Regions from separate parts of the Paraburkholderia sp. CI2 genome, predicted to be linked through region 1. Evidence: riboswitches for the same ligand, from Rfam matches in the RefSeq annotation. Region 1 holds a riboswitch; the other holds the start of a gene.
The links. A riboswitch is a leader RNA that binds a small molecule or an ion and turns the genes downstream of it on or off. The one in region 1 is predicted to bind thiamine pyrophosphate.

Region 1 (5,900 bases):
GCGGCACGCCATGGCGCTTGAGCAGATCGAAGAAGCCGGCTTCGGCGTGGCCCTCGTTCATCTGACGGCGCAGCGCGACCGTCACCATGCCGGGGCGCGCGGCGTCGATCGAATCGGACAGCGATTGCAGCGACGGATAGCGCGATGTGCCGAGCAGCACGCGGCTTGCAAAAGTTTGACCGTATAGCGTCAGCGCGTCGGCGGTCTCGTGAGAAGTCATTTGCATCATCCTGGTTTGCCCTCGCGGCTAGAACCGACCGCGTTGCGGCAATGGGTTTTCGGCGACGGTTGTTGCGTTCGGTAAGCGAGAGGCTGGCGCGGTCGCGCTCAGCCGCCCGCGACCGGTTGCACGACGTCGAGCCGGTCGCCCGTTTGCAACGCGCGCGCCGCATGCTGCGCACGCGCGACGAAATCGCCGTTGAGCGCGACCGCGAACGGCGGACGCGCGCCAAAGGCGGCGAGCGCATCGGCGACAGTCGCGCCCTCGGGCAACGACAACGGCTTCTGATTGATATGAATGTCCATGGTGTTCGAATACGGTTCAATCGATGGCGCAAGCGGCATCGCGCGCGGCACGTTGGCCGCTACGCTCGAGCCGGCTCGCACGCGAAATGCTGCTGGAACAGCTCGCTCCAGCGTGAGTCGCGCCGCCAGCCGGCGAATGCGTCGGCATCACCGACGCGGCCGTCGAGCAGCGCGCTCGCGAAGCGCACGGCTTCGTCGGCGACTTCGGGCGCGATCATGTAGCCGTGCCGGTACAGGCCGTTCACGCGCAGCGTGCGCGCGCCGTCCCACAGCAGCGCGGGACGATGATCGGGCAAGGTCGGCCGGCACTGCGAATTCAGCTCGAGAATGCGCGCCTCGCCGAAGCCCGGGTGCACCGAAAACGCCGCGCTCAGCAACTCGAGCGCCGAACGCACGCTGACGGGCGACATGTCCTCGCCCTCCACCTCGGTCGCGCCGATCACGTAGAGGCCGTTCTGCTTCGGCGCGATATACAGCGGGTAACGCGGATGCAGTAGCCGCACCGGGCGCGTCAGCTGCAGGTGAGGCGCATGCACGCGCGCAACTTCGCCGCGGATGCCGCGCAGCGTCGGCAGCACCGGCTTCGCGCCGAGCCCGCGGCAATCGATGGTGATGCCGGCCTCGGGCAGCGATGCGTCGTCGATCGGCGTGTTCCAGTGCGTGTCGACGCCGCGCTCGGCAAGCCCGGCCGCAAGCGCGGACAACACCTGGCGGTTGTCGAGCTGGCCTTCTCGCGGCAGCAGCCAGCCTTGGCTGAAGCGGCCGGCCAACGCGGGTTCGGCGGCGCCGAGCTGCGCGCCCGCCAACGCGACGAAGCCGCCGTCGAGCAACTCGGCCGGCGCGTTCGCACGCACGCGCCGCTCGAATAGCGGCGCCTCGGTGCGATCCGCGTGATGCCAGACGACGAGCGTGCCGTTGCGCTGGAAAAACACCGGCTCCGGCAGTTCGGCAAGCACGCGCGGCCAGCTTTCGAGCGAACTCGCGCCAAGCCGCGTGATCAGCAGCTCGGCGCTCGCGGCCTCTGCCAGCGGCGCGAGCATCGCGGCGGCGACCCACGCGGCAGCCTGCGAACCGGTGGCATCGCCGCGCTCGTAGAGCGCCACGCGATGCCCGTCGCCAGCGAGGCGCCACGCGACCAGGCGGCCGCACAGGCCGCCGCCGAGCACGGCGAAATCGGGTCGGGCGGGACGGTTCATCGCGCGCGCTCCGTTCGACTGCGGTGGGCAAAACCAAAACGGCACGGCTCGCCCGAGGCGGCGTGACGAAGGGAAAAATGCATGTCTGAAGAATAGGCGGTAATCGAGTCCTTTCCGTACGGCCAAAAACGCACGTACCCAGGACGAAACCGGCGGGTGAAGCCGGCCGGTCACGACGTGCACATGTGAGCTGCGCTCGCCGCCCGGCGGGGAATGGAAGACGGTTGCTTCCGGAAACTTCCCGCGCCGGTATTACCCGGATCGGGTGCAAAGGGTCTCTCTCAGCCTCGCCGCCCCGGCATGAAAGTCATGCCGCCTGTGGGCGAAGCACCCCTGTTTCGTCGCAGGTCATTAGACCATAAAAGGCGCGGCGCCCGCAAACCAGCGCTCCGCAGTCGCCACCCCAATTTTGATCTGGCACCGTCTATCGAGATGCCGGTGCGAAGCGGCCCGGCGCTCTGGCACAATGCCGTGACCGGTGCCGCAAAAACGCGGCGCGCGCGACGCTCGTGGCCGCATGCGTGGCGGCGGCAGCGCAGCGGATGCCGGCCCCGAAAATTAATTTTCGCTTAAGGGCGTCACGCCAGAATCGGGCGCCAGTCCGGACTCGCGTTCATCGAGCGTGATGGCGCGATGCCCGGCCAGGTATCGCAGACCCGCGGCAGCCACGCCCTCGCAAAGGGGCCCGCAGTTCGCGGGATCGCCCGACATGGGTCAACCAGATCGGACCCGTACGCCGGAATGGCACTTCGGGTCAGCACTTCATCAGGACGCTCATGACACCACATACTTCCGCCAGCCCCGCGCTGCCGCCCGACGAAAAGGTCTCCGCGTGGACCCTGATCAAGCCCTACTGGGTTTCCGAGGAACGAGGCATCGCGTGGGGGCTGCTCGTCACGATCATCGTGATGAACCTGCTCGTCGTCTGGATCAACGTGCGCCTGAATAGCTGGAGCAGGGACTTCTACAACGCGCTGCAGGCGAAGAACGTCCACGACTTCCCGCACCTGCTGATGATCTTTACCGGACTCGCGTTCGGTTTCATCATCCTCGCCGTGTATGGACGCTATCTGCGCCAGATGCTCGGCTTCCGCTGGCGCCAGTGGCTGACCACCCGCTACCTGAACGAGTGGCTCGACGACAGCGCGTTCTACCGCATCGAGCGCGACCGCCTCGCCGACAACCCCGACCAGCGGATCAGCGACGACCTGCAGTCGTTCGCGACCACCACGCTGTCGCTGACGCTCGATCTGCTGTCGACCGTCGTCACGCTCGTGTCGTTCATCACGATCCTGTGGTCGCTCGCGGGCGCGTTGAGCATCTCGCTCGGCGGCATGCCGCTGCAGATCCCCGGCTACATGGTGTGGGCCGCCGCGCTGTATGCGGTGGTCGGCTCGCTCATCACGCAGAAGGTCGGCCATCCGCTCGTGTCGATCAACTATCAGGCGCAGAAAGTCGAGGCCGATTTCCGTTTCGGCTTGATCCGGCTGCGTGAGAATGCCGAGCAGATCGCGTTCTACAACGGCATGGAAACCGAGAAGACGAACGCGCGCACGCTGTTCGGCCGCATCCGCGACAACTGGTGGCAGGTGATGAAGTACACGAAGCGCCTGACCTTCGTGCTGAGCTTCTACGGTCAGATCGCGATCATTTTCCCGATCGTCGTCGCCTCGCCGCGCTACTTCGCGGGCGCGTTCACGTTCGGCGTGCTGATGCAGATTTCGAGCGCGTTCGGCACGGTCAGCGATTCGTTCTCGTGGTTCATCAACAGTTATACGAGCCTCGTCGAATGGCGCGCGACCGTGAACCGGTTGCGCGAATTCAAGCGCGTCGTGCATTCGCCGCGTCTGAAGGAATCGGTGTCGCCGGCCACGGAACATGGCGGCATCAATCTGCATTTCGTCGACAGCAACACGCTTACCACCGACAGCCTCCAGCTCGCGCTGCCCAATGGCAACCCACTGTCGCGCATCCGCGATATCGCGATCCGGCCGGGCTCGCGCTGGCTCGTGCGCGGTCCGTCGGGCGCCGGCAAGAGCACGCTGATGCGCGCGCTCGCGGGCCTGTGGCCGTTCGGCGACGGCTCGATCGACGCACCGGTCAACGCGCGCATGATGTTCATCCCGCAGGTCAGCTACATGCCGATCGGCACGCTGAAGGCGGCGCTCGCGTATCCGTCGGCGGCGGACACATATAGCGACGACGAATGTCGCGACGCGCTCATCACCTGCCATCTGTCGGAATACGCGGACCGTCTGCAGGAAGCGGCGCACTGGACTCGCGTGCTGTCGCCGGGTGAGCAGCAGCGCTTCGCCGCCGCGCGCGTGCTGCTGCACAAGCCGGACTACCTGTTCCTCGACGAAGCGACCAGCGCGCTCGACGCGGAAAACGAGTCGCGGCTCTATCGGCTGTTCACCGAGCGGTTGCCGAAGGCTGCGATCGTCAGCGTCGCGCATCGCGAATCGCTCGCAGCGTTCCATGACGAAACGCTCGACGTCGAGCGTTCTGTCGAAGCGGTAGCGGCGTGAGCGACGCGAGCGGCGCTCACGTCAGCGAAGCGCACGGCACCGCCGCTCGCGTCGTGCTGATCACCGGCGCCGGTTCCGGCATCGGCGCGGCGCTCGCACGGCGCCTCGCGGCGCCGCATACGTCGTTGATGCTGCACGCGCGCGGCGCAGACGACGCCTCCCGTCGACGGCTCGTGCAGGTTGCCGCCGACTGCACGGCAAGCGGCGCACGCTGCGCGACCGTGTTCGGCGACCTCGCCGAGCGCGGCGCGGCGGAGCACGTGATCCATCAGACGCTCGCGAGCTTCGGCGCGCTCGATCAACTGGTCGCGAACGCCGGCCATGCGCAGCGCCAAACGCTGGCCGCGCTCGATCCCGACACCTTCGGCGCCGCCTTCGCCGCGATGCCAGCCGCCTTCGCCGCGCTCGTGCGGCGCGCGATGCCCGCGCTCGAAACATCGAAGCGCGGTCGCGTGGTCGCCTTGAGTTCGTTCGTCGCGCATCGCTATCGCGCGGATGCGCCATTCGCCGCGACGGCGGCCGCGAAAGCGGCACTCGAAGCGCTTGCGAAAACGGCGGCCGCGGAGCTCGCGCCGCTCGGCGTGACCGTCAATTGCGTGGCGCCGGGCTACACGCGCAAGGATCGCGGCCCAAGCGCCGACAACGCGGCCGTGTGGGCGCACGCCGCCGAAGCCACGCCGCTCGGTCATGTTGCCGAACCGGACGACGTCGCCGCGCTGATCGCATTCCTGCTGTCCGACGCGGCACGCCATATCACCGGCCAGGTGATTCACATCGATGGCGGCTTGACGCTCGGTTAAGCCTCGCCTGCGCGCCGGCACCTCCGGGCGCAACATCCGGAAAGACACGAGAAGAGTTCGAAAGCATTTGCGGAGCGTGCAAGCTGTTCCGCGCTTTGCAAATGCCTGCGAGCAGCGACGATAGTCGTACGGGCCGCGCCATGCGCCGGCCTTCGTTGATGTCAGTCACGTCTTTCATCGCAACCGCTCTCCGGACTCCTCGCCCATGTCATTCGCTCGCCGTGTTTCACCTTTGCTCCCGTCTTTGCTCCCGCGCATCGCGCTCGCCTGCGGCGCGGCGCTGCTGCTCACGAACGCCGTCGATGCCGCGCAAACGACCGGGCCGAACCAACCCGCCGATATCTGCGCGGCGCTCACGCACATCGTCGATGCGAGCGATTTCCGGCGACTGCCAAACGAGACCGCCGCGCAACTGCCGGGCGTCTCCAATACGGACGATTGCCGCGCCAGCACGCACGCGTACGACTGCCACTGGCGCGCGCACTGGCAAGCCGACGGCGTCATCAACGATCCGCTCGAAGAACTCGGCGCCGACATCGCCGCCTGCTTTCCGCGCGTCGTGCACGACGTCAACACACCCGTGCGCCAGCATTTCGTCGTGACCACCGACGCCCGTCGCGTGAACGTCACCGCGAGCGTGCAAGGTCAGAACGAACTGCGACTGCGCGTGACGCGCTGAGCGCGCGGCCGTCGCTGCTTTTGATGCTCCATCGCATTTCGTGACCGGGATCGGGCGCTGCCTCATGACCTCGTCGCTGACCGTGCGCGCGCCAGCGGCAACCAGGCATTCGCGCCTGTGTCTGGTCGCCTCGCTGATATGCCGGCGCCGTTGCGCCCTCGCCGCCTTCGCC
Region 2 (5,900 bases), on a different contig from region 1:
CGCGGTGGCGGGACGCGCGAACCTCGCGGAAAAACTGGACGAATCGCGTGGCGTCGAGAGGCGCACCACGCAAAGATGGGTGACGACGCAGGACTTCATGGCGCGCTCCTCGATGAACCGATGCCGCCTTGCGCGACGTCGTTACGAGGAGCTTACGCTCTTGCCGCGGCAGCGCTGTGGCAAAACTGCAACCGCATATTTCAGCCTATTTCCACGCGCGTTGTCGGGACGAGGGCGCACCGCATCCGCCGCCCTCGGCAGTCCGGATCGTGGTCCGAAAAAATCGTTTGCTGTCCTGTATGAATCGTTAGACGCGTCATCGGACGCAACGCTCACTTGCCGCTCACTTGCCGACCTGGTTACCGATGACACCGCCTACCGCCGCGCCGCCCAACGTCGATAAGCCGCTGCCACCGATCGCCGCGCCAGCGGCGCCGCCGACACCCGCGCCGATCGCGGTATCGCGTGTGCGTGGGGACATGTCGCCGCATGCCGCGAGACCCGCGACAAGTGAAAGGGCGGTTGCGACCGTACCAAGACGAGTACCGAGATGACGGATCGATTTCATGATGCTGACTCCGCTCGTTGTTGGAAACAGATGTTTCCCTTCTCTTAGCACGCAACGTGCCTGCTCGATGCGGTGGAAAAGAAAAGCCCGCCATGCCGGCGGGCTTCGATACTGCAGTGCCGGTTAGCGCGAATCGCGCAATCCGCTCATTGCCGCTGATAAATCTCCGCGCCTTGCTTCATGAACTCGATCGACTTTACTTCCATGCCTTTCTTCAGCGCTTCGTCGTCGGTGACGCCTTGTTGCGCGGCGAACTCGCGTACGTCCTGGGTGATCTTCATCGAGCAGAAGTGCGGGCCGCACATCGAGCAGAAATGCGCGACCTTGGCCGAATCCTTCGGCAGCGTTTCGTCGTGGAATTCGCGCGCCTTGTCCGGGTCGAGACCGAGATTGAACTGGTCTTCCCAGCGGAATTCGAAGCGCGCCTTCGACAGCGCGTTGTCGCGCACCTGCGCACCCGGATGACCCTTCGCGAGATCGGCGGCATGCGCGGCGAGCTTGTACGTGATGATGCCGGTCTTCACGTCGTCCTTGTTCGGCAGACCGAGGTGTTCCTTCGGCGTCACGTAGCACAGCATCGCGGTGCCGAACCAGCCGATCATCGCGGCGCCAATGCCCGACGTGATGTGGTCGTAGCCCGGCGCGATGTCGGTGGTCAGCGGCCCGAGCGTGTAGAACGGCGCTTCGTCGCACCAGTCGAGCTGCAGGTCCATGTTCTCCTTGATCAGTTGCATCGGCACATGGCCCGGACCTTCGATCATCACCTGCACGTCGTGCTTCCACGCGATCTGCGTGAGTTCGCCGAGCGTCTTCAGCTCGCCCAGTTGCGCTTCGTCGTTCGCGTCGTAGATCGAGCCGGGACGCAGGCCGTCGCCGAGTGAGAAGGCCACGTCGTAGGCCTTCATGATTTCGCAGATCTCTTCGAAATGCTCGTACAGGAAGCTTTCCTTGTGATGCGCGAGACACCACTTCGCCATGATCGAGCCGCCGCGCGACACGATGCCGGTCATCCGGTTCGCCGTGAGCGGCACATATTGCAGACGCACGCCCGCGTGGATCGTGAAGTAGTCGACGCCTTGCTCGGCCTGCTCGATCAGCGTGTCGCGGAAGATTTCCCAGGTGAGGTCTTCAGCCTTGCCGTTGACCTTTTCGAGGGCCTGATAGATCGGCACCGTGCCGATCGGCACCGGGCTGTTGCGGATGATCCATTCGCGCGTTTCATGAATGTGCTTGCCGGTCGACAGATCCATCACCGTGTCGCCGCCCCAGCGGATCGCCCACGTCATCTTGTCGACTTCCTCGCCGATCGACGATGTCACCGCCGAGTTGCCGATGTTCGCATTGACCTTCACGAGGAAGTTGCGGCCGATGATCATCGGCTCGCTTTCCGGGTGATTGATGTTGTTCGGGATGATCGCGCGGCCGCGCGCGATTTCCTCGCGCACGAATTCCGCAGTGATTTCGGTGAGGCCGTTCGGACCGAACGCGCTCGCGCCGAATGCCTGGCCGGGGTGCTGACGGCCCATCATCGCGGCGAGCTTCGCGCCGTTCGGGCCGCTCGTCTTCAGGGTCTCGAGGTACTCGGCACGGCGCTGGTTTTCGCGAATCGCGATGTATTCCATTTCCGGCGTGATGAGGCCTTGCTTCGCGTAGTGCATCTGCGTCACGTTCCTGCCGGCGATCGCGCGGCGCGGCGTGCGATGCAGTCCCGGAAAGCGCAGCTGCGCGGTGGCCGGATCGGCGGCGCGCTCGCGGCTGAAGCTGCTCGACAGACCGGTCAGCGGCTCGGTGTCGCCGCGCTCCTCGATCCACGCCTCGCGCAGCGCGGGCAGACCCGCGCGGATGTCGATCCTGGCGTCCGGGTCGGAGTAGGCGCCCGAGGTGTCGTACACGTAGATCGGCGGATTCTTTTCGCCGCCGAAGCTGTCGGGCGTGTCGGCCTGCGAGATTTCGCGCATCGGCACGCGGATGTCGGGGCGCGAGCCGGTCACGTAGACCTTGCGCGAATTCGGCAACGGCGCGACGGCGGCCTCGTCCACGTGGGCTTCGGCGGAAATAAACTTCGGGTTGGCGTTCATGTAAGTCTCCGTACAAAGTGGGGCGGCTAAGCAGGAGACCGAGATGGAAGTAGTCGGAAAATCGCGCAGAGGTGAGGCCCTTGAGGCTGGAGCGAAATCCGTACGCTTCCCTGCGCTGGCATTATCCAGATCAGGTTCAAAGGGTATTTCTCACCCACGCAACACGGACCTCCAGCTCCGCGCTACGCAGGACCCCCGCGTTAGCAGCGCACACGATACACCGCCCGCCCGCGGTTTGGCAACCTGTCTGAATGACTCAAAAAAACTGGTCCGGATGAAACCAGACATCTCCTATGCTTGATTCGAGACCGCATCGGACAGGGCAACTTACAGCGAGGGAACGGCCGCCTTACAGTGAAAAATCGTCGGCGGCTTCAGGCTGATACAGGATTTTGTCGAGCTTGAGCACTTTCTGATCGCCGCTGGGTGGCGTGAAGCGGATGCTCTCGCCGCGGCGCGCGCCGAGCAGCGCGAGGCCAGCCGGCGAGAACACGTTCAGGCGCCCTTGCGCGAAATCGGCGTTGGGCGGATAGACGACGGTCCACGTCATTTGTTCGCCGCTCGCCGCGTCGATCAGCGTGGCTTGCGAGTTCATCGTGACGACGTCGGCGGGGATGTCGTGCGAGTCGACGATCACCGCGCGTTCGAGCACATCGTCGAGCATGTGCTGCAACTTGGCGTCGGTGGCCGCGTATTTCTCGAGGCGGGTCACGTCGAGTTCGGTCAGGTAGCAGGTTTTGATCTTCTTCATCATCAGGACTCCGGATAAGGCGGTCATGGATGGCCGCGTGCAACGACCCATGGGGTGGTCGGCGGATGAGTGGACGAATGGGAGAGCCCGGTGCCCGGCGACGCGGCCCTGGGAATTGGCGGGCTGCGTCAGCGAGGGCGCCGGGCGGCGTGAAGCGGGACCGTTCGGGACGTCTCGCCGGGGCCGTGCGACGCGACGCCCGCGCGCGCGCACTCGCCTGCGCGGCATGGGCGCAAGCGGGCGAGAGCACGGAAAGTCGGACGACGCAGAGAAGTCACGGGCAAAACGACCAGGTGTTGGGGAAGAGCGATCGAGAGGCGCCGGGCGACAAAGCGTGAGGCCGCGCGGCAGCAGCGAGACGAAAGTTTGATGGTAGCACGCTGTCTCACGCAGTTCCGTTTGCGACGTCGCGCCCGTCGATTGACCGTTTTTGTGCGGTGCGAGAAGAAAGCGGTGTGGTCCGCATTGCGTTCAAGCCAGTCAGAGGATTGCCGTTAAACAAAGTGCAGCGAAGGCCGCACTCCGGCGAAGCGATTCGCGGGATGGCGCGTGAATGGCGCGAGGCGACTCGCGCCGATTGACAAAGAGGTGCACATGAAAGCGGAAAGCAGGCGGTGGCGAACGTTCGGTCGCACAGTCGCGGTGGTGGCATTGCTCGCCGCGCCGCTGGCGGCGCCGGCGGCATCGACGGTGACGGGCGGCGTGATCCGGTTCGTGGGGATGATCGTTGCACCGCCGATACAGATCAGCGTGGATACGGCGCCCCCTGGCGTCGCCGTCGGTAGCGCGAGCGTGGCGGGTCAGCGCTTCTCGCGCACGGTGACGTTCAGCGCGCCGCCGGGCGTCGTCAGCGGGGCCGATGTCGCGCTCGAAGTGAACGGCGGCACGCAGTCGCGCGATCTGGTGGCGGCGCGTTTCGTCGATGGCACCGGGCGCGTCGCGACGGCCCGCGACGGCCACTACGCGGTCGATCGCGCGGGCGGCGTGCTGTCGCTGAACGCGAAGCGCACCGATACGGACACGCGCGTGACGGTGGTGGTCAGTTACGACTGAGTCGCGGGCGAGCTTTGGCTGGCTCATCCCGCGCCGGAAAAAAAATTAAAAGAGGCTTGTCATAACCGGCCGCGCGGCTCGACAAACGTGCAGATTACGATCGGAGCACGTCATGTCGACCGCGCACAATCGCTCGATACTTCAGCGCTTTACGACTTTTTCGACGCCCGCCGTCGGCCTCGCGCTTTTTCTGCTGAGCGGTTCCGGGATCAGTGCGGCCGACGCGGCCGGGCCCCTATGCACCACGCACAGCCCCGCGCACCGCGTCGCGCTCGTCGAGCTCTACAGCAGCGAGGGCTGCGATAGCTGCCCGCCCGCCGACCGCTGGCTCAGTCAATGGAAAAGCGACGGCGCGGCGCACGGCATCGTGCCGCTCGCGCTGCACGTCGACTACTGGAACAGCCTCGGCTGGACCGACCGCTTTTCCCAGCATCGCTTCACTGAACGTCAGCAAACGCTGACGCGTCTCGCGGGCGCGCACACGCTCTATACGCCGGAAGTGTTCGTCGCGGGCCGCGAGCTGCGCCACTGGTCGCAACGCGACAGTTTCGAGCGCCGCATCGACGAGCTCGTCGCCGAACCCGCCCAGGCGAGCGTCGCACTTGCGCTGAGCCCGCGTGCGCCCGGCGCGTTCGATGTCGATGCGCAGTTCAGCACGACGGCAGCCGCCGCCACGGGTGCGTTGAGCGCCTATCTCGCGATCTACGAGAACGCGCTGACGACGCAGGTCGGCGCGGGCGAAAACCGCGGCGCGACGCTGCATCACGAGCGCGTCGTGCGCGCCTGGTTCGGGCCCGTGCCACTCGTCTCCGGTCAAGCGCGGATTCATCAGGACATCGATGTACACGCTGCGAGCGTCGATGCGCAAGCCGATCCGGGCGCCAACGCCGCCGACCGCTTCGGCGTGGTCGCGTTCGTCGAAAGCGACGCGAGCGGCGACGTGCTGCAAGCGACCGACCTTCCCGCGTGCCGTTGATCGACCTCGCGCGCGCCGCATTCACTACCGCTGCTCGAGGAGAGCCCCATGTCCACACCCCACGCCTTGCGCCCCAGCGCACCCGCCGCGCCCACCGCGCCGAAGCGCGGCGTCATTCATCCGCTGTGGCTGCGCATCACGCATTGGCTGAATGCGCTCGCGGCGATCGTGATGATGCTGTCGGGCTGGCGCATCTACGACGCGTCGCCGATCTTCCCGGCGTTCAGCTTCCCGACCGCGATCACGCTGGGCGGCTGGCTCGGCGGCGCGCTGCAATGGCACTTCGCGGCGATGTGGCTGCTGGTGTTCAACGGCCTCATGTATATCGCGCTGAATCTCGCGAGCGGGCGCTTCGTGCGCAAGTTCCTGCCGCTGACGCCGCGCGCGGTACTGCGCGATTTCGTCGCCGCGTTGCGCGGGAAGCTGTCGCATGGCGATCTGCGCGTCTACAACGCGGTGCAGAAATTCGCCTAC

Region 2: it holds a riboswitch for thiamine pyrophosphate, as region 1 does, so the genes downstream of both, thiC (phosphomethylpyrimidine synthase ThiC) here and HDG32_RS21765 (FAD-dependent oxidoreductase) in region 1, are expected to answer to the same signal.

The regions. Positions count from the first base shown of each region.
Region 1 covers NZ_JACHDL010000016.1:82,106-88,005, forward strand. Annotated here, with positions in the region: gene HDG32_RS21755 (thiazole synthase) at 1-220, opposite strand, end outside; gene thiS (sulfur carrier protein ThiS) at 328-525, opposite strand; gene HDG32_RS21765 (FAD-dependent oxidoreductase) at 585-1,721, opposite strand; TPP riboswitch at 1,943-2,066, opposite strand; gene HDG32_RS21770 (ABC transporter ATP-binding protein/permease) at 2,498-4,249, shown strand; gene HDG32_RS21775 (SDR family NAD(P)-dependent oxidoreductase) at 4,246-5,049, shown strand; gene HDG32_RS21780 (hypothetical protein) at 5,255-5,728, shown strand; gene HDG32_RS21785 (hypothetical protein) at 5,793-5,900, shown strand, end outside.
Region 2 covers NZ_JACHDL010000018.1:79,628-85,527, reverse strand. Annotated here, with positions in the region: gene HDG32_RS23420 (hypothetical protein) at 1-99, opposite strand, end outside; gene HDG32_RS23415 (glycine zipper 2TM domain-containing protein) at 344-568, opposite strand; gene thiC (phosphomethylpyrimidine synthase ThiC) at 715-2,646, opposite strand; TPP riboswitch at 2,736-2,853, opposite strand; gene HDG32_RS23405 (GreA/GreB family elongation factor) at 2,996-3,397, opposite strand; gene HDG32_RS23400 (hypothetical protein) at 3,992-4,450, shown strand; gene HDG32_RS23395 (thioredoxin family protein) at 4,563-5,426, shown strand; gene HDG32_RS23390 (cytochrome b/b6 domain-containing protein) at 5,475-5,900, shown strand, end outside.